3 regions of the Pseudomonas sp. FA-1 genome follow, and region 3 is predicted to be linked to each of the others. Evidence: predicted binding sites of a transcription regulator. Region 3 holds the regulator's gene; each other region holds the start of a gene.
The links. Region 3 encodes FliA, which starts transcription of late flagellar genes. Its sites were predicted from a motif close to CTAAAGTTTNNNNNNNNNNNGCCGNTAA; they were not measured.
Positions count from the first base shown of each region.

Region 1 (10,105 bases), on a different contig from region 3:
ATTGGAGATGAACCCGGTTTCGACGAGGATCGACGGAATGTCAGGCGACTTCAGCACCATGAACCCAGCTTGTTCCACACGCCGCTTGTGCAGCGGTGTGATGCGGCCCATGTTGCCCAGCACTTTCTGCCCCACATCGAGGCTGGAACTCAAGGTAGCGGTCATCGACAGGTCCAGCAGCACGCCAGCGAGCATGCGATCCTTGTCGTCCAGGCTGACGTTGCCGGCGCCACCGATCAGATCGGAGCGGTTTTCCGTGTCGGCCAGCCAGCGCGCGGTCTCGGACGTTGCGCCGCGGTCGGACAGGGCGAACACCGAGGCGCCGAAGGCGGCCCGCGACGGCGCGGCGTCGGCATGAATCGAAATGAACAGGTCGGCACCCTTCTTGCGGGCGATCTCGGTGCGTTTGCGCAGCGGGATGAAATAGTCGCCGGTACGGGTCAGCTCGGCGCGGTAGCCCTTCTCGGTATTGATCTGGCGCTGCAGCTCGCGAGCGATCTGCAGCACGATGTCTTTTTCATGCTGGCCGCGCGAACCGGAGGCGCCCGGGTCTTCCCCGCCGTGGCCGGCGTCGATGGCGACGACGATGTCACGCTTACCGCTCGGCACCGGCGGCAGCTTGATCGCTGGCTGTGCTGGGGTCACCGGCACAGCCGGGGTGCTGGCGGGCGTACGCGTGGTCGGGGGCGGAGGCGGCGCGCTGGCGGCGATGGCATCGGCTTCCTGGTCGTACAGGTCGACCACCAGCCGGTTGCCATACTGGGCGTTGGGCGCCAGGGTGAAGCTCTTGGGCGTGACGGCCTTCTTCAGGTCGACCACCACCCGCAGGTCGGTGGGGGTACGCTGGGCCGAACGTACGCTGCTGATCGGCGTATTGGAGGTGGCCACGTTCAGGGCGCCACCCAAAGTGGCCCCGTTGATATCGATGACCAGGCGGTCTGGCGCGGTCAGGGTGAAGACGCTGTGCTGCACAGGGCCTGACAGGTCGAAGACCAGCCGCGTGTTGTCCGGTGCGCGCCACAGACGCATGCTCTTGACTTGTGTGACGGCCAGAGCGTCAACGGTCACCGCTGTCAGCAGCAGCCCCACGACGGCGACCAGTGCGCGTATGCGCATACCTAACCCCATTTACTGTTTGAATTCTGTGGCCAGGGCGGCGCACCAGGCCTCACCGCGCTCCCCCTGCGGCGAAAGGGTCAGCGAACGTCCGCTCGCTTGCGGGCTTATGGTAATGGTCAGGTCGGGCTTTGGCAAAACGCCCGCGCCCTTCTCTGGCCATTCGAACAGGCACAATGGGTCCCCTTCGAAGTAATCGCGGATACCCATGAACTCCAGCTCTTCCGGATCGACCAGGCGGTACAGGTCGAAATGATAGGCACGCACCTCGCCGATTTCGTAGGGTTCGACCACGGTGAAAGTCGGGCTCTTGACCGCACCGGTGTGGCCCAGGCCACGGATCAGCCCGCGCGAGAGCGTAGTCTTGCCGGCGCCCAGGTCGCCTTCGAGAAAGATCACGCCATGACCGCCGGTCACCTCGGCCAAACGTGCGCCGAATGCCACGGTGGCCGGTTCGTCGGCCAGAAACAAGGTTATACCTGACACGCTGAATGCTCCTCCAACAATTCACGAATGACCGGAACCAGGTCGCTGGCTGCCAGGCCCCTGCCCTTGCCCCCCAGACGCTCGCCGGCGCAGGCATGCAGCCACACACCCAGGCATGCGGCAGCCCAGGCGTCCATCCCCTGGGCCAGCAGGGCCGCCAGCACGCCGGTCAGCACATCGCCCAGGCCCGCGCCGGCCATCGCCGGGTGGCCACGCCCGCACAGGGCCAGCTCGCCGCTCGGCGCGGCCACCAGAGTACCGGCCCCCTTGAGCACGCAGATGCTGGCATGCTTGCGCGCCAGCTTGCGGGCCGCGCCCGGCCGGTCGGCCTGCACCGCCTCGGTGGAAATACCCAACAGGCGAGCGGCCTCGCCCGGGTGCGGGGTGAGGATGCTGCCACTGGGCAGGGCCAGAGGCCGATGCGCCAGCAGGTTCAGGGCGTCGGCGTCCCAGACCTGCGGCAGGTGGGCATTGGCCGCCGCCGACAACAGGCTGCGCCCCCAGGCAGCCTGGCCCAGCCCGGGGCCGACCACCAGCACCGAGGCACGCTCGAGCACGCCCATCAGCTGGTTGGCCGACTCCACCCCTCGCCACATGGTTTCCGGCAGGCGGGTCAGGCCAGCAGCGACATGCTCAGGACGAGTGGCCACGCTCACCAGGCCGGCGCCGCAACGCAAGGCGGCCTCGGCACTGAGCATCACCGCTCCGCCGGTGCCCAGGTCGCCGCCGATCACCAGCACATGGCCGAAATCGCCCTTGTGGGCGTCGGCGCGGCGTGGTGCCAGGTGGGCTGTGTTCACGCTGCTGAGCAGTTGTGGGGCGTTACCGGGGTGTTTGGTCTGGGGCATGGGGTCAAAGGCTCCGATGTCTGGCAGAATTATACGCACCTCCGCCTGTATTGCCTTGTCCATCCATGTCCGCTTGCCTTCCTGACCTTCCCACGCTGGCCCAATCGATCAAGGATTGGGGCCGCGAACTCGGATTCGCCCACGTCGGCATCGCCGGCGTGGCGCTTGGCGAGCATGAACAACACCTGCAACGCTGGCTGGCAGCCGGCTACCAGGGCGAGATGGACTACATGGCCGCCCATGGCAGCAAGCGCGCCCACCCGGATGAGCTGATACCCGGCACCTTGCGGGTGATATCGCTGCGCATGGACTACCTGCCCGGCGACACCCTCATGGCCCAGCGGCTGGCGCAGCCTGAAAAAGCCTATATCTCCCGCTACGCCCTGGGTCGCGACTATCACAAGCTGGTGCGCAAGCGCGTGCAGCACCTGGCCGAACGCATCCAGCAGGCGATCGGCCCCTTCGGTTTTCGCGCCTTCGTCGACAGCGCCCCGGTGCTGGAAAAAGCCATCGCCGAGCAGGCCGGCCTGGGCTGGATCGGCAAGAACACCCTGCTGCTCAACCGCAAGGCGGGCAGCTATTTCTTCCTCGCCGAGCTGTTCGTCGACCTGCCCCTGCCGGTCGACGAGGCCCAGGTGACCGAGCATTGCGGCCGCTGCCAGGCGTGCCTGGACATCTGCCCGACCAAGGCCTTCGTCGGGCCGTACGTACTCGACGCCCGGCGCTGCATTTCCTACCTGACCATCGAACTCAAGCAGGCGATTCCGGTCGAGTTGCGCCCGATGATCGGCAACCGGGTGTTCGGCTGCGACGACTGCCAGATCGTCTGCCCGTGGAACCGCTTTGCCCGGCCGACCCAGGAGAACGACTTCAAGCCGCGCCATGGGCTGGACAACGCAGAACTGGCCGAGCTGTTCCTGTGGGACGAGGCCACCTTCCTTGGCCGAACAGAAGGCTCGCCGCTTCGCCGCGCCGGCTATGAACGGTGGCTGCGCAACTTGGCGGTAGGGCTTGGAAATGCGCCGACCAGCATTCCCGTGGTGGAAGCCTTGCGCGCGCGGCGCGAGCACCCGTCGGAGCTGGTGCGCGAGCATGTGGAGTGGGCGTTGGCGCAGCATGAAAAAACCAGCGTGGCTGAGCCGCCCCCAATCGCCGGCAAGCCGGCTCCCACCAGGCCTGCACCGCCATAGCGGTGGGAGCCGGCTTGCCGGCGATCGAGCCCGAAGGCCGTAGTCACTGCTGGTCGTTGTAGTGGAACTTGGGCATCTCCCAATGGAACCGGATCGCCAGCAGGCGCACCAGGAACCCGCCGAACAAGGTCAGCAGCATGGCCTGCTCGGCCGGCACCTTGAAGTACACGCACCCCAGGTAGAACCAGGCCGCGGCGAACGACACGCTGGCATACAGCTCGCGGCGGAACACCAGGGGAATGTCGTTGCAGAAGATATCCCGCAGGATGCCGCCGAACACCCCGGTGATCACCCCGCTGATCGACGCCACCAGCATGCCCTGGCCCATCTCCAGGGCCGTCATGCAGCCGATCAGGGTGAAGGCCACCAGCCCCAGGGCGTCGAGCACCAGGAATAGCGAGCGCAGGTGGCGCATCAGCGGCGCGATGAAGATGGTCAGCAGCGCCGCGAAGCTGGTCAGCACCAGATACTCGGGATGCTTCACCCAAGTCAATGGGTAATGCCCCAGCAACACGTCGCGCACCGACCCGCCGCCCAAGGCGGTGACGCAGGCGATCAGCACCACGCCGAACCAGTCCATGCCGCGACGGCCTGCCGAAAGCGCGCCGGTCATGGCTTCGGCGGTGATGGCGACGAGATAGAGCATCAACAACATGGTGCGTGTCCGTGGGAAAAAGGCGCGCAGTCTACCCACTCCCGGTGCTTCTAGCCATGTGCCATGCGCACCCGCCGTGGGTTACAGCTTGATGAAGTGCTCGCGGTAGTGGCGCAGCTCGGCGATCGACTCGCGAATGTCGTCCAGGGCCAGGTGGGTCCCGCCCTTCTTGAAGCTGTCACGCACCTGCGGCGCCCAGCGCGCGGCCAGCTCCTTGAGGGTGGAGACGTCCAGGTTGCGATAGTGGAAAAAGCCTTCCAGCTTCGGCATGTGGCGATAGAGGAAACGCCGGTCCTGGCAGATGCTGTTGCCGCAGATCGGCGACTTGCCCTTGGGTACCCACTGCTCGAGGAAGGCCAACGTCTGCGCCTCGGCCTCGGCCATGTCGATACGGCTCTCGCGCACGCGCTGGGTCAGGCCCGAAGCGCCATGGGTGCGGGTGTTCCAATCGTCCATCCGCGCCAGCACCTCGTCGCTGTGGTGGATGGCGATCACCGGGCCTTCGGCCAGGGTGTTCAGCTCGCTGTCGGTAACGATGGTGGCCATCTCGATGATGACGTCGTTGTCCGGATCCAGGCCGGTCATTTCCAGATCGATCCAGATCAGGTTCTGTGGGTTCTGCATGAAAGGGCTCCTCGAATAGGCGGTCATATTAGCCTAGGCGCGGCCCTTCGTGCCGCAAACGCCAGCGCAAGTGTCCGCGCCGGACCGTGCTAAACTGCCAGCCGTTTTCTTCCTGCCCCGCCGATACGGAACATTCATGGCCAAACGCCAGCTCAACCGCCGCCAGAACTGGCGCATCGAAAAAATCCAGGGCGAGCGCGCTGCTCGCGCCGCCAAACGCGAACAACATGCCCTGCAGGAGCTGGAGGGCGGCGACCTGGGCCCTGAACAGCTGGGGTTGGTGATCGCCCATTTCGGTGTGCAGGTGGAGGTCGAAGCCCAGGATGGCGAAGCGGCGGGCCAGGTGTTTCGGTGCCATCTGCGGGCCAACCTGCCGGCTCTGGTCACCGGTGACCGCGTGGTGTGGCGCGCCGGCAACCAAGGCAATGGCGTGATCGTCGCACAGATGCCACGCACGGCCGAACTGTGTCGGCCGAACAACCATGGTCAGCTCAAGCCGGTGGCGGCCAATGTCGATCTGATCGTGATCGTCTTCGCCCCGGCGCCCGAGCCCCAGGCCAACCTGATCGACCGCTATCTGGTGGCCGCCGAGCATGCAGGCATCCGCCCGTTGCTGCTGCTGAACAAGGCCGACCTGATCGATGAGCGCAACGGCCCGACCATCGAGGCCCTGCTGGCGGTCTACCGCGACCTGGGCTACCCGCTGCTGGAGGTTTCGGCTCATCAGGGCGATGGCATGCAACGCCTTCAGCAGATGCTCGATACGCACACCAGCGTGTTCGTCGGCCAGTCGGGCGTGGGCAAGTCGTCGTTGGTCAACAGCCTGCTGCCCGAGGTACAGACCCGTGTGGGCGACCTCTCCGAGTGGTCTGGCCAGGGCACGCACACCACCACCACCGCGCGCCTGTACCACTTCCCCAACGGCGGCGACCTGATCGACTCGCCGGGCATCCGCGAATTCGGCCTGGGCCATGTCAGTCGTGATGACGTCGAAGCCGGGTTCATCGAGTTCCGCGACCTGATCGGCCACTGCCGCTTCCGCGATTGCAAGCATGCCCGAGAGCCTGGGTGCGCCTTGCTCCAGGCCCTGGAGGACGGGCGCGTCACGCCGCAGCGTATGAACAGCTACCGCTCGATCATCGCCAGCTTACCGCAGGATAGCTACTGACGCTGGCGATCCTGGGGCCGCTTTGCGGCCCATCGCGGCGCAAGGCCGCTCCTACAGTGTTGCGCGGCCATCATTCCTGGGCGTCGTCCATCTTCAGGACGCCATCCTCGAAGATGTTCAGCTTCTGGCGCAGCTCCCGCGGCTGCATCGGTACCTGGGCGCTGTCGCCCTGGGCAGGCGCTGCCGGCGCCTGGGCACCCGACGGAGCCGGTTCGGCCGGCGTCTGGGGCGTGCTCTGTTCACCCTCGATGTCGCGTTGGGCCTTCTTGGTCAGGACGATGATGTCGATGCGACGATTCACCGGGTTGAACGGATCGTTGCGGTCGAACAGCGACGATGAGGCATAACCGACCACTCGTGCCACCTGGTCGTCCGGATACCCCCCCGCCACCAACGCCCGGCGCGCCGCGTTGGCACGGCTGGCCGACAGTTCCCAGTTGCCGAACTCCCCGGTGCCGGCATAAGGCTTGGCATCGGTATGGCCACTGATGCTGATCTTGTTCGGCACCGCCTTGATGGTGTCGGCCATGGCCAGCAGGATGTCCTCGAAGTAAGGCTGCAGACGCGCGCTGCCCAGGTCGAACATCGGCCGGTTCTCGGCGTCCATGATCTGGATCCGCAGGCCGTCCTGGGTGATCTCGAACAGGATCTGGTCCTTGAACTTCTGTAGCTGCGGGTTTTCCTCGACCTTGTTCTGCAGCTCCTGCAACAGCAGCTGCAAGCGCTCCTGTTCGACCTGGTCGGCCAAGGTCTCGACTTGGTCCTTGTCCAGCTGGATGCTGGTGTTCGGCGTCGGCTCGGACTTCTCCTCGGGGTTGATGGTCTTCTCCGGCGCCAGCTGCGGCGAGCCGCCGAGGTCGATCACGTAGGGCGTGCCGCTCTCGGAGAAGCCGATCGGGTCCTTGAAGTAACCTGCGATGGCGATTTTCTGCTCGGGCGTAGCCGTGGACAGCAGCCAGAGCACCAGGAAGAACGCCATCATCGCCGTGGCGAAGTCGGCGAAGGCGATCTTCCAGGAGCCGCCGTGGTGGCCGTCGCCATAGCGTTTGACGCGCTTGACGATGATGGGCTGGTTGTTCTCCATGGCTCAGCGACCGCGGACCGCTTGTTCCAGCTCGGCGAAGCTCGGGCGGTGCGACGGGTACAGCACCTTGCGCCCGAACTCCACGGCCAGCGACGGCGGCATGCCCGACGCCGAAGCCACCAGCGAAGCCTTTATCGCCTCGTACACGTTCAGCTCTTCCTTGGCATCGTGGCGCAGGGCGTTGGACAGCGGGCCGAAGAAACCGTAGGCGGCCAGGATACCGAAGAAAGTACCGACCAACGCCGCGCCCACGTGCAGGCCGATGGACTTCTGGTCGCCATCGCCCAGCGAGGCCATGGTCACCACGATGCCCAGCACCGCCGCGACGATACCGAAGCCAGGCATGGCGTCGGCCACGCTGGTGACGGCGTGGGAGGGATGCTCGAGCTCTTCCTTCAGGCTCAGCAGCTCCATGTCGAACAGCCCCTCGAGCTCGTGGGGGGCCATGTTGCCGGTGGACATGATGCGCAGGTAGTCGCAGATGAACGCGGTCATGCGCTCATCACCCAGTACCGCCGGGTACTTGGCGAAGATCGGGCTGGCCGCCGGGTCCTCGATGTCCCCCTCGATGGCCATCATGCCTTCGCGGCGGCTCTTGTTGAGGATCTCGTAGACCAGGCCCAGCACCTCCAGGTAGAAGGTATGGGTGAAACGGGTGCCGAACATCTTCAGCGACTTCTTGATCACATGCATGGTCATGTGACCGGGGTTGGCCTGAAGGAACGCACCGAAGGCCGCACCGCCGATGATCAGCACTTCGAACGGCTGGATCAATGCCGCGATCTTGCCGTGGGAAAGTACGTATCCGCCGAGCACGCTCGCGAATACGACGATGATGCCGATAATTTTAGCCATAGGTTCAGGGCACTTGCTGTCGTGGTCGGGATGAGGGACGGGAGCTTTGAAACTCTTCTTCTACTTATCGGCAGAACTGCGCCAGACTATAGCCACAAATAACGAAAAGCCAGTTTGGACTGATGTCAAAATGCCAATGGACGCTAAGGTGCCAAACCAGATTCCGCGTACGCTCGATGCCTGGGTAAAGCTGCTCGATGGCATCCGCCTGCCGGTGCCCAAGGAGAGCCACGACCGGGTGTTGTCGGCCATCAACGATAGCCGCCGCTCTCTGCGGGACATTGCCGAACTGATGCAAGACAGCCCCGCCCTGGTGCTGTCGGTGATGCGCGAGGCCAACCACCCGGCCAATGCCAGCCAGGCCGAGCCTGCCGAAAGCCTCGAAATCGCCCTCAACCGCCTGGGCCTGGCGCGCAGCGCCAACCTGCTGGCACGCCTGCCCGCGGTGCCGGGCCAGGACATCCCGCCGGTGCTGCGCCAGTTCCTGCTGATCAGCCAGCATGCCGCGCAACAGGCCAGCGGCCTGTTCGCCAGCCGCCTGGCACGGCTGTGGCAGGAGATCCATTGGGGCAGCCTGCTGTTCCTGTCACCGCTGTGGCCTATGGCGCAAGCCTTTCCCAAGCTGCTCGATACCTGGGAGCTGCGGGTCATCCACAAGGGCGAGGACGCCGCCGAAGTCGAGCTCGCGCTGTTCGGCGTACGCATCATGCAACTGTGCCAGGCCGTGGCCGAACACTGGCGGCTGCCGGAATGGGTGACCCAGGGCTATCGCCTGCTGCTCGATGAGCGCGAACAGCTGGCCCAGGTGCTGGCCATCGCCCGCGAGCAGGACAGCTTCACCCAACAGCAGCGCCTGGACGACGAGCCCGGGCTGCGCCGCTGGTTCAACCAGCCGGCCAATACCGTGCTGCTGGCCAACGGCCTGGCGCTGGCCGCCCAGGTGGGCTGGGACAACCCGCACCTGCTGCGCTGGCAACTGCTGACCGCCCTGTACCTGCAGACATCGCTCGACGACGTGCAACAGCAGGTCCACCAGCAGGCCGCCGCCAGCGCCCGCCACCATGCCCGGCATGCCCTGTTCCACCCCGCCGAGGCGCTGATCTGGCCCTGGCAGCAACGCCGGCCGCATCCGGACATGCTCGAACCGCCACCGCCCACCACCCAGGACCTGGCGCGCTGGCGCACGCTGTGTGGCGAGCTGCTGGCCCAGCCCAGCCCGTTCGGCACGAGCCTGCACCTATGCACCCAGGCTCGCGACGCTCTGCTGGCCTGCGGTATGCAACGGGTGATTCTGCTGACCCTGGACAAGGCCACCGAATCCCTGCGCGTGCAACAGACCGCCGGCCTGCCAACGGAGGTCGCGGCCCTGGTACTGCCCCTGGCCGGCAGCAAATTGCTGCAACGCCTGATGACCAAGGCGGCGCAGCTGCGCTTGACACCAGACAACCACGCCCAGTCCTCGGCCTTGCTGCCAGCCCCGCTGTGGGCCGCCATCGGCAGTGAGCATGTGCTGCTGCGTTCGCTGGCGGTCAATGGCCAAACGGTGATGCTGGTGATCGCAGACCAGGGCGGCAAACCGTTGGCCGATGTCACCGTGCAAGCCTTTGGCAAGACCGCGCAATGCACCGAGCGTGCCCTGGCTGCCTTTGCCAACCGCAACGCCTGAGCCTTGCGCTACAATCGCTCCCTCAATTCCACCCTGGAGACCGTGGATGACTGACTTTTCCGGCTTGCCCCTGGTGATCGAACCGGCCGACCTGCTGCCGCGCCTGGGTTCGCCACAGCTGATCGTGGTCGACCTGACCAGCGCCAACCGCTATGGCAGCGGTCATGTCCCCGGCGCGCGCTTCGTCGACCCCAAGCGCACCCAGCTGGGCCAGCCACCGGCGCCAGGCCTGCTGCCGGCGCGCGCCGACCTGGAAAAGCTCTTCGGCGAGCTCGGCCACCGCGACGACGCGGTCTACGTGGTATACGACGACGAGGGCGGCGGCTGGGCCGGGCGCTTCATCTGGTTGCTCGACGTCATCGGCCACAAGGGCTACCACTACCTCAACGGCGGCATTCAGGCCTGGCCGGCTG
Region 1 is NZ_JBWXTH010000001.1:148,443-158,547, forward strand. Features, by position in the region: gene AC1MHZ_RS00690 (N-acetylmuramoyl-L-alanine amidase) at 1-1,128, opposite strand, end outside; gene tsaE (tRNA (adenosine(37)-N6)-threonylcarbamoyltransferase complex ATPase subunit type 1 TsaE) at 1,129-1,602, opposite strand; gene AC1MHZ_RS00700 (NAD(P)H-hydrate dehydratase) at 1,590-2,450, opposite strand; gene queG (tRNA epoxyqueuosine(34) reductase QueG) at 2,516-3,640, shown strand; gene AC1MHZ_RS00710 (trimeric intracellular cation channel family protein) at 3,684-4,295, opposite strand; gene orn (oligoribonuclease) at 4,377-4,919, opposite strand; gene rsgA (small ribosomal subunit biogenesis GTPase RsgA) at 5,056-6,087, shown strand; gene motB (flagellar motor protein MotB) at 6,158-7,171, opposite strand; gene motA (flagellar motor stator protein MotA) at 7,175-8,026, opposite strand; gene AC1MHZ_RS00735 (HDOD domain-containing protein) at 8,157-9,692, shown strand; gene AC1MHZ_RS00740 (rhodanese-like domain-containing protein) at 9,739-10,105, shown strand, end outside.
Region 1: the regulator FliA is predicted to act here: its motif matches at 8,091-8,118, upstream of motA (flagellar motor stator protein MotA).

Region 2 (10,105 bases), on a different contig from region 3:
GTTGCACCAGGTCGGCGAAGCGACGCTCGCGGATGCTCTGTACCGGCTTGTACACCAAGGTCCCGCCTGGCATCGCCGCGATCGGCATCTGCGTGGCCTCGACCAGGCCGGCCAGGAACATGAGTGCGGCAAGCAGAACTGCGCGCATGGCCTTCTCCCCCGACGCGAAACAGGAAAGGGGCCCCGAAGGGCCCCGATTGGCTGTGTTACAGGCCGGTGCAGGCTTTGCAACCTGCGGCGATGGACAGCGAGTTGCTCTGCTGGTTGCCCGAACCTGCCGAGACGTTGGCGCCCACGTTGCCCGACACGCCGTTGAGCGAGTTGCTCATGGTGGCGGTGTTGGTCACAGGGTTTTTCCAGCCGTTGGGGGTCAGCACCTGGTAGGTGGCGACACCGGCCAGGCCGAAGGTGCCTTCTTCGTGGAACTTCAGAGGGTCCTTGTCGGTTTTGCCCTTGTCATGGCCATGGCCGTGGCCCCAGCCTTTTTCGTCTTCAACATAGCCCCAGCCGTCACCCTTGTACTGGCCATAGGCTTTGAAGCTGGCCTGCAGGGTTTCCTTGTCCATCTTGCGGTCAGCGTTGTTTTCGACGTTCAAGCCCGTAGTGGCCTGGGTGGCGGTGGAGGCGGCCATCGCTACACGGCCACCGGACACGGCGATCGCCAGGTTGTTTTTCTGCTGGTTGAAGTCGCCGGCGGTGACGTTCACGCCGATATTGCCCGAGCTGCCATTGGCCGAGTCGACCAGGTTGGCGGTGTTGCTGGTGGAGAAGTTCTTGACGTTGTTGCCGGCGTTGACCTGGGTGGCGGTGGAGATAGCCATGGCGCTGCCGAAGATGAAACGCTCATCGGCAGTGGCGATGGCGGCCACGTTGTCCTGCTGGTTGCCGTCACCGGCAGCCACGTTGGCGCCCAGGTTGCCGTTGGAGCGGTTGGCGGAGTCTTCCATCGCCGCGTCGTTCTCGGTCGCCTCGTTACGCACGGTGTTGCCGGTGTTGACCTGGGTATCGGTCACCGTGGCGGCCGCTCCCGCGCTGACCAACAGCTGCAGAAGGACATTGTCATGGTTGTTGTGATGGCCATGGTGGCCGTTGTTATGCCGGTTATCAGCTTGTGCAGCAACTGCCATGACCGCTGCGAGGGCGAATACCAGAGGCTTGAGTGCCATTTTAGGTTTCATGGTGTTTCTCCACTTGTTTCTCGTTGTTAAGTGTTGTGTTGAAGCCACTTTGGGTCAGTCAGCGACCCGTACGCTCAGGGTGTTGCCCATTCGGTTGCCCACCCCGGCGCTCTGATTCAACTGGATCACGCCACGGCTGCCGGTGAAGGCCTGGTCACTGGTAGTGACCTGGCGACTGCCGGGAGCGCGATCCGTTGCCTCGGAGCCATTGGCCAGCGAGACGTTCTGCTGGCTGAGAATGCTGTCGTCGATGCTTTGCGGGACGGCACTGATGCCGATCCGTACTGCGTTGGCCTGCTGCGTGGCGGCGCCGGCGGACTGGTTGATACCGAGCAGGCCGTTGCCGTTGCTGAAGGCGTTGCCGTGGATGCTGGCGCGGCTGTCCCGGGCCGGGTCGGCAAGAAAGTCAGTGCGCTGGCGAACCTCGGTGGTGGCCTTGGCATTGGTGCCGATAGCCATGGCCCGGACGTTGGCCTGCTGCTGGGCATCGCCCGCCGCCTGGTTGATGCCGAGGTTGCCCTGGTAGGTGCGACCGCTGGCACCAAGGGTGGCGTTGTCCACCACTGGCGAGCCGGCCAGCGCCAGGCTGGGGCCCAGCGCCAGGCACAGCAGGGAGAGCTTGAGTGCGCGCATGTCATTGGCCCCGGGTGAGGATCTGCAGCGGCGCCAGGCCGCGCTGGACGTTCTGGTTGACCGTGTTGGAGATGGTGTTGCCACCGCCGGCCCCGGCACCCGATCCGCCGGCCATGCCAGGTAGCCGGGACTGGACGGTGTCCAGGCCGCGCAAGCTGCCCGAGTGGTCGGTGGCGAGCAGGCGATTGACTGTCGAGCCGCTGGCGATGCGCGCGAAGTCACCGTCGGTCAACTCGTTGGTCTGGGCTTTCACCCGGGCCGATTCGTTGGTGTTGACGGTAGTGGGGTAGGGGTCGGGGGTACCGGTCTTCCGAGCGGCTTGGCGAGCCTGGACATCACGGGTCAGAACGATGATCCCGTTGCCCTCGGCGCTGGCGGGAAGGGGGAAGGCCGCGGCGGTCAGGCAACCCAGGACGAGCAGTGCAGGCAGTGTCTTGTTCTTGGTCCCCACGGCGATGCTCCCTTCTCTGTGCGCTGGCCCTTGAGCGTTGACAGAGGTAGAGCGAAAGTCGTGCCGCTTTTATTTTTTATAGTTAAATCAAGTTGTTGGGTGTTTCATGGGGCCGTTCGGTGTTTTTCTGTTTCACGGCTGATACAGAAAAACCGTCCATCGCCCTACAGGCCTTGAAAACCCACGCGGCCCGGGATGACGGCAGTAGCTGTATCACGTTTGAAACAGTTTCCCCAGGTCTGTGGCGAAGCCCCCAACAATGGGGGGCCTAGCTGACTGTACAGTTACAAAAAATTAACACTCGGTGGCGCAGGCTGGCGCCTGACCGTCAAGCAGACGCGCCACCGCTGCCAGGGCCTGGGCCTGGCGGGTGGGCCAGTCGCCTGCGAGTACTTGAAAGGGTTTCTGGTGAGTGTGCAGCCAGTGCAGGCTATCCTCGAAGAACCTTTGCCGCTCTTCCAGGCGGGGTTGGCAGCGCTGGCCGTCGCCGACCCAATCGACACCTTGCGGGCTGAGCAGCAGGTGCAGGTCATAGTGGCGTTCGAGCAGGGCCTGCTCGAGCCAGGCGGGGCAGTCTGCGAACAGTACCCGGCTCCAAAGGATGTTGCTGAGCAGGTGGGTGTCGAGGATCAACAGGTCGGGCGCCTGCCGGCGGCTCTGGTCCTCCCAGGCAAGCTGGCCGCGGGCGATGGCGGGAATATCGGCATAGCAGGTGTCGCGCTGTTCCCGCTCGATGAAATGGCGGACGTATTCACCGACCACCACACCGCCGAAATGCGCCTGGATTTCGCCACTCAGCCAGCTCTTGCCGCTGGACTCCGGCCCGCATAGCACCAGGACCTTCATGCGGGGGCCAATGCCGGGTCGCGGCGCCATTGCACCCAGCCGCGCACGGCGATCAAGGTGAACAGTGCGTAGAGCGCTGCGGTGAGGTAGAGGCCCTTGTAGAGGAACAGCCCCACGAAGACCACATCCAGTACCATCCACAGCGCCCAGCATTGCACACGCTTCTGCGCCATCCACACCTGGGCCACCAGGCTGAAGCCGGTCAGGGCCGCATCGAGCCAGGGCTGTGCCGCGTCGGTCCAGTGCGCCATGGCAGCGCCCAGACCCAGGCTCGCCAGCAAGCCTACGCCCAGGCCGGTGAACACCTGCCCGGCCCCCAGGCTGGAAACCTGGCGTGCGTCTTCCACACGGTCAGGCCGGGTCCATTGCCACCAGCCGTACAGTTGCAGCACGGCGTAGACCAGTTGCAGGAGCATGTCGGAATACAGCTTCACTTCATAGAAGATCCAGCTATAGAGCAGCACCATCACCAGGCCGATCGGCCAGCACCACGGGTTTTGCTTGACTGTGAGCCACACGGCGATGACGCCGAGCACGGCGGCGAAGAGTTCGAGGCCGGACATCGGCGATCCTTGGGCAGGGGTAGAGGGCGCGATTGTAGCCTGTAGGGCGGGGAAGCTGTAGGGGCGCGCCGCGATGGCGTCAGGCTGGGCAGCGGCAGTGCCTGGGCTGATGCCATCGCGGGGCAAGCCCGCTCCTACAGGGGGCGCGTGGGTTTGACGAAGGGCAGTATCAAACCCGGAACTGGCGCAGCAACTGTTCAAGCTCCTCGCTCAACCGCGCCAAGGCTGCGCCGGCATCACTGGATTGGCGCGCCGCGTCGGCGGTTTGTTGGGACAGCCCGGCGGTATCCAGCACATTGCGGTTGATTTCTTCCACCACGTGGGCCTGCTGCAGCGTAGCGCTGGCGATCGAGGCGTTGAGGGCGGTGAGGTTGTGCAGCGCCTGGCTGATGGCATCCAGGCTGGTGCCCGCCTCACGGGCCTGCTCGACGGTCTGGCGCGAGGCTTCGCTGCTGGTGCCGATCGCCCTGACAGCCGCTTCCGACTGGCCTTGCAGGTGCTCGATCATGGTTTGGATCTCGGCGGTCGACTGGGCGGTGCGCTGGGCCAGCAGCCGGACCTCGTCGGCAACCACGGCAAACCCCCGGCCCTGCTCGCCGGCGCGGGCCGCCTCGATGGCGGCGTTGAGCGCGAGCAAATTGGTCTGCTCGGCAATCGAGCGGATCACTTCCAGTACACCGCCGATCCGCGTGCTGTGCCCGGCCAGCTCGCCGATCACCTGTACGGCCTGGTCAATGGTGCTGGAGAGTCGGTCGATCTGCTGCAGGCTGCCATGGATCGCCTGCTGGCCATGGTCCACCTGGCGCTGCGCCGCCTGCATCTCGCTGGCGGCCTGCTCGGCGGTCTTGGCCACGTCCTGCACGGCATAGGTGACTTCATTGACCGCCGTGGCCACCTGGTCCATCTGCAGCGATTGCTGGGCACTGTGCGCCTGGGCCTGGCCTGCGTTGTCGCCCACGTGTTCGGCCGATTGGGCCAGGGCATGAGCGGCGCCCTGCAGTTGGCCGACCACACCCTGCAGCTTGCCGTTGAAGCGGTTGAAATGCTCACCGAGGCGGGTGACCTCGTCGCGCCCATGGGTATCCAGGCGACGGGTGAGATCGCTTTCGCCGCTGGCAATATTCCCCATGGCCTGCACCGCCTCCTGCAACGGGCGGGCGATGCTGCGGGCGATCAGCATGACCAACAGCGCCATCAACACGGCGATGCCCAGGCCCGCCAGGGAGGCGTCCCGTACTTGGCGGGCGAACTCGGCCTGCACGTCATCGACATACACGCCCGACCCGATGATCCAGCCCCAGGGTTTGAACAGCTGGATATATGACGTCTTGGCCACCGGCTCACTGGCACCGGGCTTGGGCCAGCGGTAGTCCACCGGGCCTGCGCCCTGGCTGCGTGCCAGGCTGGCCATCTCGTTGAACACGGCGAAACCGTCGGGGTCACGGATGCCGGAAAGGTCCTGGCCGTCGAGCTTGGGGTTGGTCGGGTGCATGACCATCCTGGGCGCCAGGTCATTGATCCAGAAATAGTCGTCCTTGTCGTAGCGCAGGCTGCGCACGGCCTGCAGGGCCTGCTGCTGGGCCGCTTCGCGGGTGAGCGTGCCGGCAGCCTCCAGCCCCTGGTAGTAGGCCAGCACGCCGGCGGCAGTCTGCACCACGTGCCGGGTCTTCTCGGCCTTGGCCTGGTACAGGTCGCCATGCAGCTGGCGCAGCATCAGCAGGGCGAAGGCCACCAGCATGCCCACCGCGACCAGCAGGATCAGCGACAGGCGCCGGCTGATCGACATCGACCTTAAGGTCTTCATCAAAGGTACTCCCGTTGTTCTTGTTATCAGGTGTATCCAAGCATGCCGGGGCCGGTGCGGCACACTCGACCAAGGGCTAGGCCAGGTGTTTGCTGTCGCATGCCGCGCGAGCCATCGACAGGCTGCTCTGATAGGATCTCGGCCGCGCAAGATGAAACCTTTAGGTATCTAGGCCTTTTCCGCTGGCATCGGCCCCGTAGGGGCTGTAAAACGGCCGGGCCTTCGCGGCAACCAAATGCAAATCAAGAACAAGGGGCCTGCACGCAGCAGCGCCTCATCGGGGGAACAATGGATTTTTGGAGTGCCTTTCAGGCAATCATCTTAGGGATCGTCGAAGGTTTGACGGAGTTTCTGCCCATCTCCAGCACCGGGCACCAGATCATCGTCGCCGACCTGATCGACTTCGGTGGCGAGCGGGCCATGGCCTTCAACATCATCATTCAGCTCGGCGCGATCCTCGCCGTGGTCTGGGAGTTCCGGCGCAAGATCTTCGACGTGGTGCTGGGGCTGTCCAGCCAGCCGACGGCGCGTCGCTTCACGGCCAACCTGCTGATCGCGTTCTTTCCGGCGGTGATCCTGGGCGTGCTGTTCGCCGATCTGATCCACGAATACCTGTTCAACCCGGTCACCGTGGCGGCGGCGCTGGTGGTGGGCGGGGTGATCATGCTGTGGGCCGAGCGTCGCGACCACCGCATCGAGGTCGATCACGTCGATGACATGCGCTGGAGCCATGCCCTGAAGATCGGCTTCGTGCAGTGCCTGGCAATGATCCCCGGCACCTCGCGCTCCGGCTCGACCATCATCGGTGGCCTGCTGTTCGGCCTGTCGCGCAAGGCAGCGACCGAATTTTCGTTCTTCCTGGCCATGCCGACCATGGTGGGGGCGGCGGTGTACTCGGGCTACAAGTACCGCGACCTGTTCCAGCCGGGCGACCTGCCAGTGTTCGCCATCGGGTTCGTGGTCTCGTTCATCTTCGCCATGATCGCCGTGCGCGGCCTGCTCAAGTTCATCGCCAACCACAGCTATGCAGCCTTTGCCTGGTACCGCATCGTCTTCGGCCTGCTGATCCTGGCGACCTGGCAGTTCGGCTGGGTCAACTGGGCCACGGCGCACGGTTGATATGGCACGCACCCAGAGCGCGCCACGCCGTGGCGTCGAACGCACCCAGGATGCCGTTCACAACCTGCGCCTGAAACTGCTGGTGCTCATGGGGCTGTGCCTGCTGCCGCTGGTGGGCGCTGCGCAGATGGCCTGGAGCGAGCAGTCCTGGCTGCCCCTGGCGTTGTACCCGGCGGTGAGCCTGGTCAGCCTGATGCTGTACTGGCAAGACAAGCATCAAGCGCGTACCGGGGCCTGGCGCACACCCGAAAAGGTCCTGCATGCCAGTGAGCTGTGTGGCGGCTGGCCAGGGGCATTGCTCGCCCAGCAGCTGTTCCGGCACAAGACGCGCAAGGTGTCCTACCAAGTGACGTTCTGGGGCATCGTGGCGGTGCACCAGGTGTTCTGGGTCGACCACTTGCTGTTGGGCGGGCGCTGGTTGGGTGGGGTACTAGGCGCCGTCTGAGTGGTAGCAGGGCGGGCCCGATCGTGGGGCTGGTCGGACCCGTACCCTGTGGGAGCGGGCTTGTCCCGCGATCGGCTTCGCTCGGTCTGCCAGTCATTACACGTGCAAGCGCCTGGGTCACTCAGATGCTCACACATAGCGCTCCCCACAGGCCTCGAACGAAGCCGCCAGATGGTCGATCCACACACGCACGGCCGGCAGCAGGCCACGTCGGTGCGGGTATACCGCCTGCAGCCAACCGCCAGGCAGGGACCAGTCCGGCAGCAGGCGCACCAGTTCGCCGCGCGCCAATTCCTCTTCGCAGTACATGCTCGGCAGGGCAGTGAAGCCGAGCCCCGCACCTACGGCAGCCTTTCGCACCACGAAGTCGTCAATGGCCAAGCGCGGTTCCAGGGCGACTTCCTGCTGTTCGCCCCCCGGTCCGATCAGGCGAAAATGCACCAGGCGATCCGCCTCAGTAGCACCCAGCACCGGCAGGCCGGCGAGCTGTGATGGGTGATGCAGGTGGTCGGCGAAGCCCGGTGCCGCCACCAGTTGCATCTGCGCCTGGCGCAGACGGCGGGTGACCAGGGCCGGGTCCTCGTCGCCCAAGTCGCGCACGCGCAAAGCCACGTCGATGCCCTCGGAAATCAGGTCGACCCGCCGGTTGAGCAGCACCATATCCAGTTGTACCAGCGGATACTGCTCCAGAAAGCGGCTGACCACTTGTGGCAGGAAGGCGTGGGCCAAGGCGACGGGGCAGGACACTCGCAAACGTCCCCGCGGCTCGCTGCTCATGCTGGCCACCGCTTCGTCGGCCGCCTCTGCCTCCAGTAGCATGGCCTGGCAATGGTGCAGGTAGCGTTCCCCCACGGCGGTGAGCTTCAGTTGCCGGGTGGTGCGCTGCAGCAGGCGTGTGCCCAGGCGCTCCTCCAGCTCGGCGATGCGCCGGGAAAGCCGTGACTTGGGAATGCCCAACTGGCGGCCAGCGGCGGCGAAACCACCGGCCTCGACCACGCGGGCGAAGTAGAAGAGGTCGTTGAGGTCTTGCATCGGGTTGTTCCATTGTCCTACTGGTAGGACAAACTAACGCATTTTTACGGGCTTATCAGCTATTCGTTGGCCCTATAGGATTCTTTCCATCGTGATCGCCCACCGTCGCGGTCTTCATTAACAGGAGAATCCCATGAAACTGTTGCATATCGATTCGAGCATCCTGGGCGACAATTCCGCCTCCCGCCAGCTGAGCCGCGAAGTCGTCGAAGCCTGGAAAGCCGCCGACCCGAGCATCGAAGTGGTCTACCGTGACCTGGCGGCCGACGCCATCAGCCACTTCTCCGCCGCCACCCTGGTTGCCGCAGGTACCCCGGAAGAGATGCGCGATGCCGCCCAGGCCCACGAAGCCAAGCTCAGTGCCGAGACCCTGGAAGAATTCCTCGCCGCCGACGCCGTGGTGATCGGTGCGCCGATGTACAACTTCAGCGTGCCGACCCAGCTCAAGGCCTGGATCGACCGCGTTGCCGTCGCCGGCAAGACCTTCCGCTACACCGAGGCTGGCCCGGAAGGCCTGTGCGGTGACAAGAAAGTGATCCTGGTGTCCACCGCCGGTGGCCTGCACCATGGCCAGCCGACCGGAGTGGGCCACGAGGACTTCCTCAAGGTCTTCCTTGGCTTCATCGGTGTCACCGACCTTGAGATCGTCCGCGCCCACGGCTTGGCCTATGGCCCGGAACACCGCAGCCAGGCCATCGACGCCGCCCAGGCACAGATTGCCAACGAGCTGTTCGCTGCCGCCTGATCGCGTTGAATGAAAAACCGGCTGTGGCCCTGGGCTGCAGCCGGTTTTTTCGTTTTCAACGGCCTTGGCCGCGACGGGCCAGCAGCAACACCAGGCCCACGCCGGCCAAGGCAAGCAGGGCCGCCACGGAAAAGATCGAGGTATACCCCAGGCGTACCGCTACCGCGCCCATCACCGGGCCGGCGATGGCCAAGGCCAGGTCGAAGAACACCGCGTAGGCGCCCAGCCCGGCCCCCCGGCTGCTGCTGGGGACCTGCTTGATGGCCTCGACGCCGAGGGCCGGATATACCAGTGACAACCCGAACCCCGTCAGACCTGCGCCCACCAGGGCCACGGCCGGAGAGGGCGCCAGCCACAGCAGGGTCAGCCCCACGACCTCGGTAGCCATGCAGGCCATGGCGACGCTGTAGCCGCCGAAGCGGTTGACAGCATTGACGAACAGCAGCCGCGAGACGATGAAGCATAGGCCGAAGGCGCTCAGGCACCAGGCCGCACCGACCCAGCCGCGCTCCAGGTAATAGAGGGTGACGAAGGTGGTCAGGGTGCCGTAGCCGATCGATGCCAGGGTGAGCCCCAGGCCAAAGGGCGCCACCCGGCTGAAGGCCGACCAGAACGGCAACCGTTCGCCGCGCAGCACCACCGCGTCCGGGCGCGTGCGCAGCACCAGCAGGGTCATCACGGCCAATACCACCAGGGCGACGCCGAGCACGCTGAAGCCCAACTCGTCCACCAGCAGCACGCCGGCCGGTGCGCCGATGGCGATGGCGCCGTAGGAGGCGATACCGTTCCAGGAAATCACCCGTGCCGTGTGTTCGCTGCCCACCTGGCCGATACCCCAGCTCAAGGTGGCGACACCGATCAAGCCCTGGGCGATGCCAAGGCACAGGCGCCCGGCCAGCAACAGCAGCAGGCTCAGCCAGGGCAGGGCGACCGTCCAGGCCGACAGCAGGGTCAGCCCGCCACAGCCTGCGATGCCGTATAGCCCGTAGCGAATCGCCCGCTTGCCACCCAGGCCATCGGCTACCCGCCCGGCAAAGGGGCGGCTGAGCAACGTGGCGAGGTACTGCAGGCCGATGGTCAGCCCCGCGACCACCGCGCCGAAGCCGAGCTGGTCGTGGACATAGCTGGGCAGCACTGCGATCGGCAGGCCGATGCACAGGAAGGCGATGAAGGTATAGAAGACGATCGAGAGGATCTGCGGGGTGATGCCGGAGGCAGGTGGTTGCGCGGTCATGGGGGCGTTCGCGGGTAGGCGGTAGGGCGGGGTCCAATGCCAGTCGGTCAAGCTT
Region 2 is NZ_JBWXTH010000013.1:74,308-84,412, forward strand. Features, by position in the region: gene AC1MHZ_RS20960 (C39 family peptidase) at 1-148, opposite strand, end outside; gene AC1MHZ_RS20965 (heme utilization protein) at 207-1,178, opposite strand; gene AC1MHZ_RS20970 (adhesin) at 1,233-1,811, opposite strand; gene AC1MHZ_RS20975 (hypothetical protein) at 1,813-2,262, opposite strand; gene AC1MHZ_RS20980 (AAA family ATPase) at 2,557-3,108, opposite strand; gene pnuC (nicotinamide riboside transporter PnuC) at 3,105-3,671, opposite strand; gene AC1MHZ_RS20990 (methyl-accepting chemotaxis protein) at 3,841-5,475, opposite strand; gene AC1MHZ_RS20995 (undecaprenyl-diphosphate phosphatase) at 5,764-6,594, shown strand; gene AC1MHZ_RS21000 (DUF1294 domain-containing protein) at 6,596-7,039, shown strand; gene AC1MHZ_RS21005 (LysR substrate-binding domain-containing protein) at 7,169-8,071, opposite strand; gene AC1MHZ_RS21010 (FMN-dependent NADH-azoreductase) at 8,205-8,816, shown strand; gene AC1MHZ_RS21015 (MFS transporter) at 8,872-10,050, opposite strand.
Region 2: the regulator FliA is predicted to act here: its motif matches at 5,611-5,638, upstream of AC1MHZ_RS20990 (methyl-accepting chemotaxis protein).

Region 3 (10,105 bases):
CCACGTGCACCGGATTGGCGAACGGCTTGAGGATGTTCGCCACCTTCTCGATGAGGTTGAAGGCCACGTCGCTTGGCATGGCATCGCCACTGCCGAACAACAGCGACGAGTTGAGCTCGATCTCCACCCACAGTTCGTTGCCGCGCACCGTCATCTGGTCGGACTTGATCAAATCGCCGAATGCCTCGCGCACGTCGTCGGCAATGCTTTGCAACGGGTCCACACTGCTCTGCGCCAGGCCCGCATCGGTCTGTTCGCTGTCCTTGACCAGTGGCTCGGCCGGCTTGATGGTCAGCGGGCGTTCGTCGCCGATGGGGATCGGGTTCATGCTGCGCTCGGGGTCGTTGAACACGCCGATCAGCGCCTGGGAAATGACCTTGTACTTGCCCTCGTTGATCGAGGAAATCGAGTACATGACCACGAAGAAGGCGAACAGCAAGGTGATGAAGTCGGCGTACGACACCAGCCAGCGCTCGTGATTCTCGTGTTCCTCGGTATGGCGACGACGGGCCATGGTCTACTCCATGAAGCCTTGCAGCTTCAGCTCGATCGAGCGTGGGTTCTCCCCTTCGGCGATCGACAGCAGGCCTTCCAGGAGCATCTCGCGATAGCGCGACTGGCGCAGGGCGATGGCCTTGAGCTTGTTGGCGACCGGCAGCAGGATCAGGTTGGCGCTGGCCACGCCATAGATGGTGGCGACGAACGCCACGGCGATGCCATTGCCCAACTGCGAGGGGTCGGCCAGGTTGCCCATCACATGGATCAGGCCCATGACCGCGCCGATGATGCCGATGGTCGGCGCGTAGCCGCCCATGCTTTCGAATACCTTGGCCGCCTGGATATCACGGCTTTCCTGGGTCAGGAAGTCGACCTCGAGAATGCTGCGGATGGCCTCCGGCTCGGCGCCGTCGACCAGCAGTTGCAAGCCCTTGCGCGCATAGGGGTCGGGCTCGGCATCGGCCACCCCTTCCAAGCCCAGCAGACCTTCCTTGCGTGCGGTCAGGCTCCAGTTGACGACCCGGTCGATACCACCGGGCAGGTCCACCCGGGGCGGAAAGAAGATCCAGCGCAGGATCTGCAAGGCCCGCTTGAAGGCCGGCAACGGCGACTGCAGCAGCGCCGCCGCCAGGGTACCGCCCAGCACGATCAGGGCCGCCGGGCCGTTGATCAAGGCGCCGACATGACCGCCCTCGAGGAAGTTGCCGCCGACGATGGCGACAAAGGCGAGGATCAGGCCGATCAGGCTCAGCACGTCCATCAGATGCACGCCTCGACCAGGTGCTTGCCGATTTCGTCCAGGCTGTACACCGCGTCGGCCAGGTTGGCCTTGACGATGGCCATGGGCATGCCATAGATCACGCAGCTGGCCTCATCCTGGGCCCATACGGTGCTGCCGCCCTGCTTGAGCAGACGTGCACCTTCACGGCCGTCGGCCCCCATGCCGGTGAGCACCACCGACAGCACCTTGTCGCCATAGGACTTGGCCGCAGAACCGAAAGTGATGTCCACGCATGGCTTGTAGTTCAGGCGCTCGTCGCCCGGCAGGATCTTCACCGTGCCTCGGCCGTCGACCATCATCTGTTTGCCGCCTGGGGCCAGCAAGGCCAGGCCCGGGCGCAACACATCGCCGTCCTCGGCTTCCTTGACGCTGATCCTGCACAATTTGTCCAGGCGCTCGGCGAAGGCCTTGGTGAAGGCTGCCGGCATGTGCTGGATGAGTACGATCGGCGCCGGGAAGCTGGCCGGCAGCTGGGTGAGCACCCGTTGCAGCGCCACCGGGCCGCCGGTGGACGTCCCGATGGCCACCAGCTTGTAGGGCTTGCGCTTGGGCGCGGGCGCGTGGCTGCTGCCCGCCGCGCTGCGCGTCACCGGGGCAGCCGGAACGGCGCTGCGGGCCGGCGATGCGCTGCCCAGGCTGCTGGCCGGGGCATGGCTGGCGGGTGCAGGCGTTGGCGTCGCGATGGCCGTGGCATAGCCGCCGAAACGACGGTTGCTGCGCGACAGGGTGTGGACCTTCTCGCACAGCAACTGCCTGACCTTGTCCGGGTTGCGCGAGATATCCTCGAAGTTCTTCGGCAGGTAGTCCACTGCGCCGGCATCCAGCGCGTCGAGGGTGACACGGGCGCCTTCATGGGTCAGCGAGGAGAACATCAACACCGGCGTCGGGCAGCGCTGCATGATGTGGCGTACCGCGGTGATGCCATCCATCATGGGCATTTCGTAGTCCATGGTGATGACATCCGGTCGCAGCGCCAGCGCCTGGTCGATCGCTTCCTTGCCGTTGGTCGCAGTACCGACGACCTGGATCGTCGGGTCGGCCGAGAGAATTTCCGAGACGCGGCGGCGGAAGAAACCGGAATCATCCACCACCAGGACCTTGACTGCCATAAACACTCCATTAGGCGGCGCCACCGCCAGGGTGCGCCACCGAAATCAATAACGCCGCGCGGCGTAACGCTTGAGCATGCTCGGTACGTCGAGGATCAACGCAATACGACCGTCGCCGGTGATGGTCGCACCAGACATGCCCGGGGTGCCTTGGAGCATCTTGCCCAGCGGCTTGATCACCACTTCCTCCTGCCCCACCAGTTGGTCGACGACGAAGCCGATGCGCTGGGTACCGACCGAGAGGATCACCACATGGCCCTCCCGTTGCTCCTCGTGCACCTGGTCCTGGACCAGCCAGCGCTTGAGGTAGAACAGCGGCAGCGCCTTGTCGCGCACGATCACCACCTCCTGGCCGTCGACCACGTTGGTGCGCGACAGGTCCAGGTGGAAGATCTCGTTGACGTTGACCAGCGGGAAGGCGAACGCCTGGTTGCCCAGCATCACCATCAGGGTCGGCATGATCGCCAGGGTCAGCGGCACCTTGATGACGATCTTCGAGCCCTGGCCCTTGGCCGAGAAGATATTGATCGAGCCATTGAGCTGGGCGATCTTGGTCTTGACCACATCCATGCCCACGCCACGGCCGGACACGTCGGAGATCTCGGTCTTGGTGGAGAAGCCGGGGGCGAAGATCAGGTTGTAGCAGTCCGACTCGCTCAGGCGCTCGGCGGCGTCCTTATCCATCAGGCCCTTTTCCACGGCCTTGGCGCGCAGTACGTTCGGGTCCATGCCCTTGCCGTCGTCGGAGATCGACAACAGGATATGGTCGCCCTCCTGCTCGGCGGACAACACCACATGGCCGGTACGCGCCTTGCCGGAGGCTTCGCGTTCGTCGGGCATCTCGATGCCATGGTCGACGGCATTGCGCACCAGGTGCACCAGCGGGTCGGCCAAGGCTTCGACGAGGTTCTTGTCCAGGTCGGTCTCTTCACCGACCAGCTCCAGGTTGATTTCCTTCTTGAGCTGGCGGGCCAGGTCGCGGACCAGGCGAGGGAAGCGGCCGAAGACTTTCTTGATCGGCTGCATGCGGGTCTTCATGACCGCGGTCTGCAGATCGGCGGTGACCACGTCGAGGTTGGAGACGGCCTTGGACATGGCCTCGTCGCCGCTGTTCAGGCCCAGGCGCACCAGGCGGTTACGCACCAGCACCAGCTCGCCGACCATGTTCATGATCTCGTCCAGGCGCGCGGTATCGACCCGCACGGTGGTTTCCGCCTCGCTGGCCACAGGCTTATCGCCAGCCGGTGCCACAGCGCGTGCCGGGGCCACGGGCTTGGCAGCGGCAGGCTTGGCGGCTGGGGCAGGCTCGGGTTTGGCGACCGGCTTGCTATCGGCCTTCGGTGCGGCGCTGGCGGCAGCGGGTGCGACAGGCGCCTGGGTGGCCAGCGCATCGCTGGAGAACTTGCCTTTGCCGTGCAACTGGTCCAACAGGGCTTCGAACTCGTTGTCGGTGATGTGCTCGCCGCCCGCCTCGGCAGGGGCTGCCGGGGCGGCAGGTGCGGCCGCACCCGCCAGCGCATCGGCGGCGAAGGTGCCCTTGCCATGCAGTTGATCGAGCAGCGCTTCGAATTCGTCGTCGGTGATTTCGTCGGATGCCGCAGGCGCCGAGGTGCTGGCCGCTGGTGTGGCAGCCACGACTTCAGGGGAGAACTGGCCCTTGCCGTGCAACTGGTCGAGCAGCGATTCGAATTCGGCATCGGTGATCTCGTCACCCTCGCCGCCCACGACCTCGCCCTGCATCTGCTCGGCGGCCTGGGCCTTGACTGCATCGAGGGAGTCGAGCAGCTGTTCGAATTCACTGTCGGTGATGTCCGGCTCGACCGCTGGCACTTCGGCCTCGGCCGCCACCGGCGCCTCGACGGCGGGCGCAGCGCTGTCGGCACCGGCAGGCTCGGCCAGGCGCGACAGCGCCGCCAGCAGTTCCGGCGTGGCCGGGGTGATGTCGCTGCGCTCGCGCACCTGGCCGAACATGCTGTTGACGGTATCCAGCGCTTCGAGGACCACGTCCATCAGTTCCGCATCGACCCGGCGCTCACCTTTGCGCAGGATGTCGAACACGTTCTCGGCGATATGGCAGCACTCCACCAGCTCGTTGAGCTGAAGGAAACCGGCGCCCCCTTTTACAGTGTGAAAACCGCGGAAGATCGCGTTGAGCAAGTCGGCATCTTCGGGTCGGCTTTCCAGCTCGACCAGTTGCTCGGACAATTGCTCGAGGATTTCGCCGGCCTCTACCAGGAAATCCTGGAGGATTTCTTCATCGGCGCCGAAGCTCATTGAACGTGCTCCTTAAAAACCCAGGCTGGACAGCAAATCGTCGACGTCGTCCTGACCGGACACGACATCTTCACGCTTATCGGCATGAATCTGCGGACCTTCACCCCGAGTCGGATGTTTTTCTTGATCTTTTTCAGCGCGCAGTTGCTGGTGGTCGTGTTCGATACCGGCAAAACGGTCCACCTGGCTGGCCATCAGCACCAACTTGAGCAGGTTGCTCTCCACCTCGGTGACCAGCGCGGTCACGCGCTTGATCACTTGGCCGGTCAGGTCCTGATAGTCCTGGGCCAGGAGAATGTCGTTGAGGTGACCGGCAACCTTGCGGTTACCCTCCACGCTGTGCGTCAGGAAACTGTCGACGCGCTTGACCAGCTCGCGAAACTCAGGCGCTGCGACTTCCCGGCGCATGAAGCGCTGCCAGTCGGCGCTCAGGCTCTGGGCCTCGGCCGCCAGGTCGTTGAGCACCGGCGTGCCGGCCTCGACCAGGTCCATGGTCCGGTTGGCCGCGCCCTCGGTCAGCTTGACCACGTAGGACAGGCGCTCGGTGGCATCGGTGATCTGCGAGACTTCCTCGGCCTGCGGCATGCGCGGGTCGATCTGGAAGCTGACGATTGCACTGTGCAGCTCGCGGGTGAGCTTGCCGACTTCCTGGTACAGGCCACGGTCACGGGTCTGGTTCAGCTGGTGGATCAGCTGCACCGCCTCGCCGAACCGGCCGCGCTCGAGGCTCTCGACCAGTTCCTGGGCATGTTTCTTCAGGGTCGTCTCGAACTCCCCGAGCGATGTATTCATTTGCTCCATGGCGCCCCCTGACGTGACTCAGCCGTTGACGCGTTCGAAGATCTTTTCGATCTTTTCCTTGAGCACCTGGGCCGTGAAAGGCTTGACCACGTAGCCGTTGACCCCAGCCTGGGCGGCTTCGATGATCTGGTCACGCTTGGCTTCAGCGGTGACCATCAGCACCGGCATGCCCTTGAGACGGTCATGGGCGCGTACCTTGCGCAGCAGGTCGATGCCGGACATGCCAGGCATGTTCCAGTCGGTCACAAGGAAGTCGTAATGGCCGTTTTCCAGCATCGGCAGCGCCGTGGTGCCGTCGTCGGCTTCTTCGGTGTTGGTGAAGCCAAGATCACGCAACAGGTTCTTGATGATCCGCCGCATCGTCGAGAAGTCGTCAACGATGAGGATTTTCATGTCTTTGTTCAATTAGACCTCCAAGCAGTCTTTAACGCGCCCGGCCCCCGGGCGCGCGTTCAATCAATTCGGTACAACGTGCAACGACTGCGGCGAACCCTGGCTCAACGCGCCCGCCATTCTCCCAGGCGGCTGCGCAGGCGCGCCGCGCATTGGCTATGCAACTGGCTGACGCGCGACTCGCTGACCCCAAGCACCTCACCGATTTCCTTGAGGTTCAGCTCCTCGTCGTAGTACAGCGCCAGGACCAGGCGTTCGCGTTCCGGCAGGTTGGCGATCGCTTCGGCCAAGGCGGCCTGGAAGCGCTCGTCCTCCAGGTCCCGCGCCGGCTCCAGCTGGCCGCTGGCGCCATCCTCGTGCAGCCCTTCGTGCTCGCCGTCCTGCAGCAGGTCGTCGAAGCTGAACAGGCGGCTGCCCAGGGTGTCGTTCAAGATCCCGTAATAATCATCGAGACTCAATTGGAGTTCGGCAGCAACTTCATGATCTTTAGCGTCACGACCGGTTCTGGCTTCAACGGCACGGATCGCATCGCTGACCATACGGGTATTGCGGTGTACCGAACGCGGCGCCCAATCGCCCTTGCGCACTTCGTCGAGCATGGCGCCACGGATGCGGATACCGGCGTAGGTCTCGAAGCTGGCGCCCTTGCTGGCGTCGTACTTGTTGGCCACTTCCAGCAGGCCGATCATGCCCGCCTGGATCAGGTCCTCGACCTGCACGTTGGCCGGCAGGCGTGCCAGCAGGTGATAGGCGATGCGCTTGACCAGCGGGGCATAACGCTCGACCAGTTCATACTGGGCATCGCGCGCCGCCCTGCTGTACATCTTGTAACCACTCGCATTCATAGTACCGGCCCTGCACTGGTGGGTTGCACCAGGCGCTCGACGAAGAACTCAAGGTGCCCACGCGGATTGGCAGGCAGCGGCCAGCTGTCGACCTTCTGCGCGATGGCCTTGAAGGCCAGCGCACACTTGGACCGAGGGAAGGCCTCGTAGACCGCCCGCTGCTTCTGCACCGCCTTGCGCACGCATTCGTCGTAAGGCACGGCACCGACGTATTGTAGGGCGACGTCCAGGAACCGATCCGTGACCTTGGTCAACTTGGCAAACAGGTTGCGCCCCTCCTGCGGGCTCTGCGCCATGTTGGCCAGGACGCGGAAGCGATTCATGCCGTAGTCGCGGTTGAGCAGTTTGATCAGCGCATAGGCATCGGTGATCGAAGTCGGCTCGTCGCACACCACCAACAACACTTCCTGGGCGGCACGGACGAAACTGACCACCGAATCGCCGATCCCTGCGGCGGTGTCGATCACCAGCACATCGAGGTTGTCACCGATTTCGCTGAACGCCTGGATCAGGCCGGCATGCTGCGCTGGCGCCAGGTGCACCATGCTCTGGGTCCCGGAGGCCGCCGGCACGATCCGGACTCCGCCAGGCCCCTGCAGCAACACATCGCGCAGTTCGCAGCGCCCCTCGATGACATCGGCCAGGGTGCGCTTGGGCGAAAGGCCCAGCAGGACGTCGACGTTCGCAAGACCGAGGTCGGCGTCCAGCAACATGACCCGCCGCCCCAGGTCAGCCAGGGCCAGGGACAGGTTCACTGAAACGTTGGTCTTGCCGACGCCGCCTTTACCGCCGGTCACGGCGATCACCTGTACGGGATGCATGCTACCCATATTTGTTCTTTACCTTGTCTCGGGGCCCAGGCCACACAAGGGGTTGGAAAGCGCCCCTTTCGTGTAGGTACTTTGCGATGTCCATTCGTCAACCCACACGCTTGCCAGGGTTGTGGTAGAGATCAGCGAACATGTCGGCCATTGCCTCTTCGCTGGGCTCGTCCTGCAGCTGCACACTGACCGCACGACTAACCAACTGGTGCTTGCGCGGCAAGTGCAGGTCGTCAGGAATGCGCGGCCCATCGGTCAGATAGGCCACCGGCAATTCATGACTGATGGCAAGGCTCAGTACTTCACCGAGGCTGGCCGTTTCATCAAGCTTGGTCAGGATGCACCCGGCCAGGCCACAACGCTTGTAGCTGTGGTAGGCGGCGGTGAGCACCTGCTTCTGGCTGGTGGTCGCCAGCACCAGGTAGTTCTTGGCGGCAATGCCGCGCCCGGCGAGGGTCTCCAACTGCATGCGCAGGGCCGGGTCGCTGGCCTGCAGGCCAGCGGTATCGATCAGCACCACGCGCTTGCGCAGCAGTGGCTCCAGGGCCTGGGCCAGGGACTGGCCGGGGTCGACGTAGGTCACCGGTACATTGAGGATCCTGCCCAGGGTCTTGAGCTGCTCCTGGGCACCGATGCGGAAGCTGTCCATGCTCACCAACGCCAGCTGCTGGGCGCCATACTTGAGCACGTAGCGTGCGGCGAGCTTGGCCAGGGTGGTGGTCTTGCCCATGCCGGCCGGGCCGACCATGGCGATCACCCCGCCCTCCTCGATCGGTTCCACCTCGGGCACCTGGATCAGCCGCGCCAGGTGCGCCAGAACCATGCGCCAGGCCTGGCGAGGTTCTTCGATCTCGCCGGTCAGCTCGAGCACTTCGCGGGCGATGGGGCCCGACAGACCGATGCGCTGCAGGCGGCGCCAGAGGTTGGCCTGCTGCGGCTTGTTGCCCTGCAGCTGGCCCCAGGCCAGGGAGCCGAGCTGCACTTCGAGCAGCTCGCGCAGGCCCGAGAGCTCCGAGCGCATGGCGTCGAACAGGCGCGGGTCGACCGGTGCCGAGGCAGGCACGGCAGCCGGGGCCGGCGCATCGACATGGGGTTCTACCAGCGGTTCGGACGCGGTCAGCGAGAGGCCGGCGAACAATTGTCGGTTGCCTTCGTCACCTTCGTGGCGGCTGCTCAGTTCGGCCTGTGCGGTGGCAATGCGCGACTGGGTCTTGCGCAGCTCGTCCTCGAGCTCGATGTTCGGCACCCGCGGAGCCAGGGCAGACAGCTTGTAGTCCAGCGCGGCCGTCAACTCGACACCGCCGGCGATGCGCCGGTTGCCGATGATGGCGGCGTCGGCGCCCAGCTCATCCCGGACCAGCTTCATGGCCTGACGCATATCGGCGGCGAAAAAACGCTTAACTTGCATAACCCACTACCTCAGCCATTGGGGCCCACGGTGGCAACGATGGTGACTTGCTTGTTGTCAGGTATTTCCTGATACGCCAGAACATGCAAATTCGGTACAGCCAGGCGGCCGAATCGCGACAGCATGGCGCGGATCGGGCCGGCGACCAGGAGGATGGCCGGCAGGCCCTGCATCTCCTGGCGCTGGGCCGCCTCGATCAACGAGCGCTGCAGCTTCTCGGCCATGCTAGGTTCCAGGAGAACACCGTCTTCCTGGCCTTGCCCGGCCCTTTGCAGACTATTGAGCAAGATCTGTTCCAACCTTGGCTCCAAGGTAATCACAGGAAGCTCCGACTCAACGCCGACAATGCTTTGCACGATGGCACGGCACAATCCGACGCGCACTGCCGCGACCAGCGCGGCGGTATCTTGACTCTTGCCCGCATTGTTGGCGATCGCCTCGGCGATACTGCGGATGTCACGTACCGGAACCTGCTCGGACAGCAACGCCTGCAGGACCTTGAGCAAGCCCGACAAGGAAATGACACCCGGCACCAGTTCTTCAGCAAGTTTAGGCGAACCCTTGGCCAGCACCTGCAACAATTGCTGGACCTCTTCATGGCCGATCAGTTCATGGCAATGCTTCTGCAGGATCTGGTTGAGGTGGGTGGCCACCACGGTACTGGCATCGACCACGGTGTAACCCAGCGACTGCGCCTGGGCACGCTGGCCGACGTCGATCCATACCGCCTCCAGGCCGAACGCTGGGTCGCGCGCGGCGATGCCGTTGAGCGTCCCGAACACCTGCCCTGGGTTGATGGCCAGCTCACGGTCGGGGTAGATCTCGGCTTCGGCGAGAATCACCCCCATCAGTGTCAGACGATAGGCACTAGGCTGCAGGTCGAGGTTGTCGCGGATGTGCACGGTGGGCATGAGGAAGCCCAGGTCCTGGGACAGCTTCTTGCGCACCCCCTTGATCCGCGCCAGCAACTGCCCGCCCTGGTTGCGATCGACCAGCGGGATCAGGCGGTAGCCCACTTCCAGGCCGATCATGTCGATGGGAGTCACGTCATCCCAGCCCAGCTCCTTGGTTTCCAGGGCACGTTGCGGCGAGGGCAGCAGGTCCTGCTGGCGCTGCGCTTCTTCCTGGGCCTTGAGCTTGGCCTGCTGCTGCTTGCGCCAGACCAGGTAGGCGCC
Region 3 is NZ_JBWXTH010000005.1:165,100-175,204, reverse strand. Features, by position in the region: gene motD (flagellar motor protein MotD) at 1-514, opposite strand, end outside; gene AC1MHZ_RS11465 (flagellar motor protein) at 518-1,258, opposite strand; gene AC1MHZ_RS11460 (protein-glutamate methylesterase/protein-glutamine glutaminase) at 1,258-2,388, opposite strand; gene AC1MHZ_RS11455 (chemotaxis protein CheA) at 2,434-4,662, opposite strand; gene AC1MHZ_RS11450 (protein phosphatase CheZ) at 4,675-5,463, opposite strand; gene AC1MHZ_RS11445 (chemotaxis response regulator CheY) at 5,482-5,856, opposite strand; gene fliA (RNA polymerase sigma factor FliA) at 5,961-6,701, opposite strand; gene fleN (flagellar synthesis regulator FleN) at 6,698-7,531, opposite strand; gene flhF (flagellar biosynthesis GTPase FlhF) at 7,620-8,930, opposite strand; gene flhA (flagellar biosynthesis protein FlhA) at 8,942-10,105, opposite strand, start outside.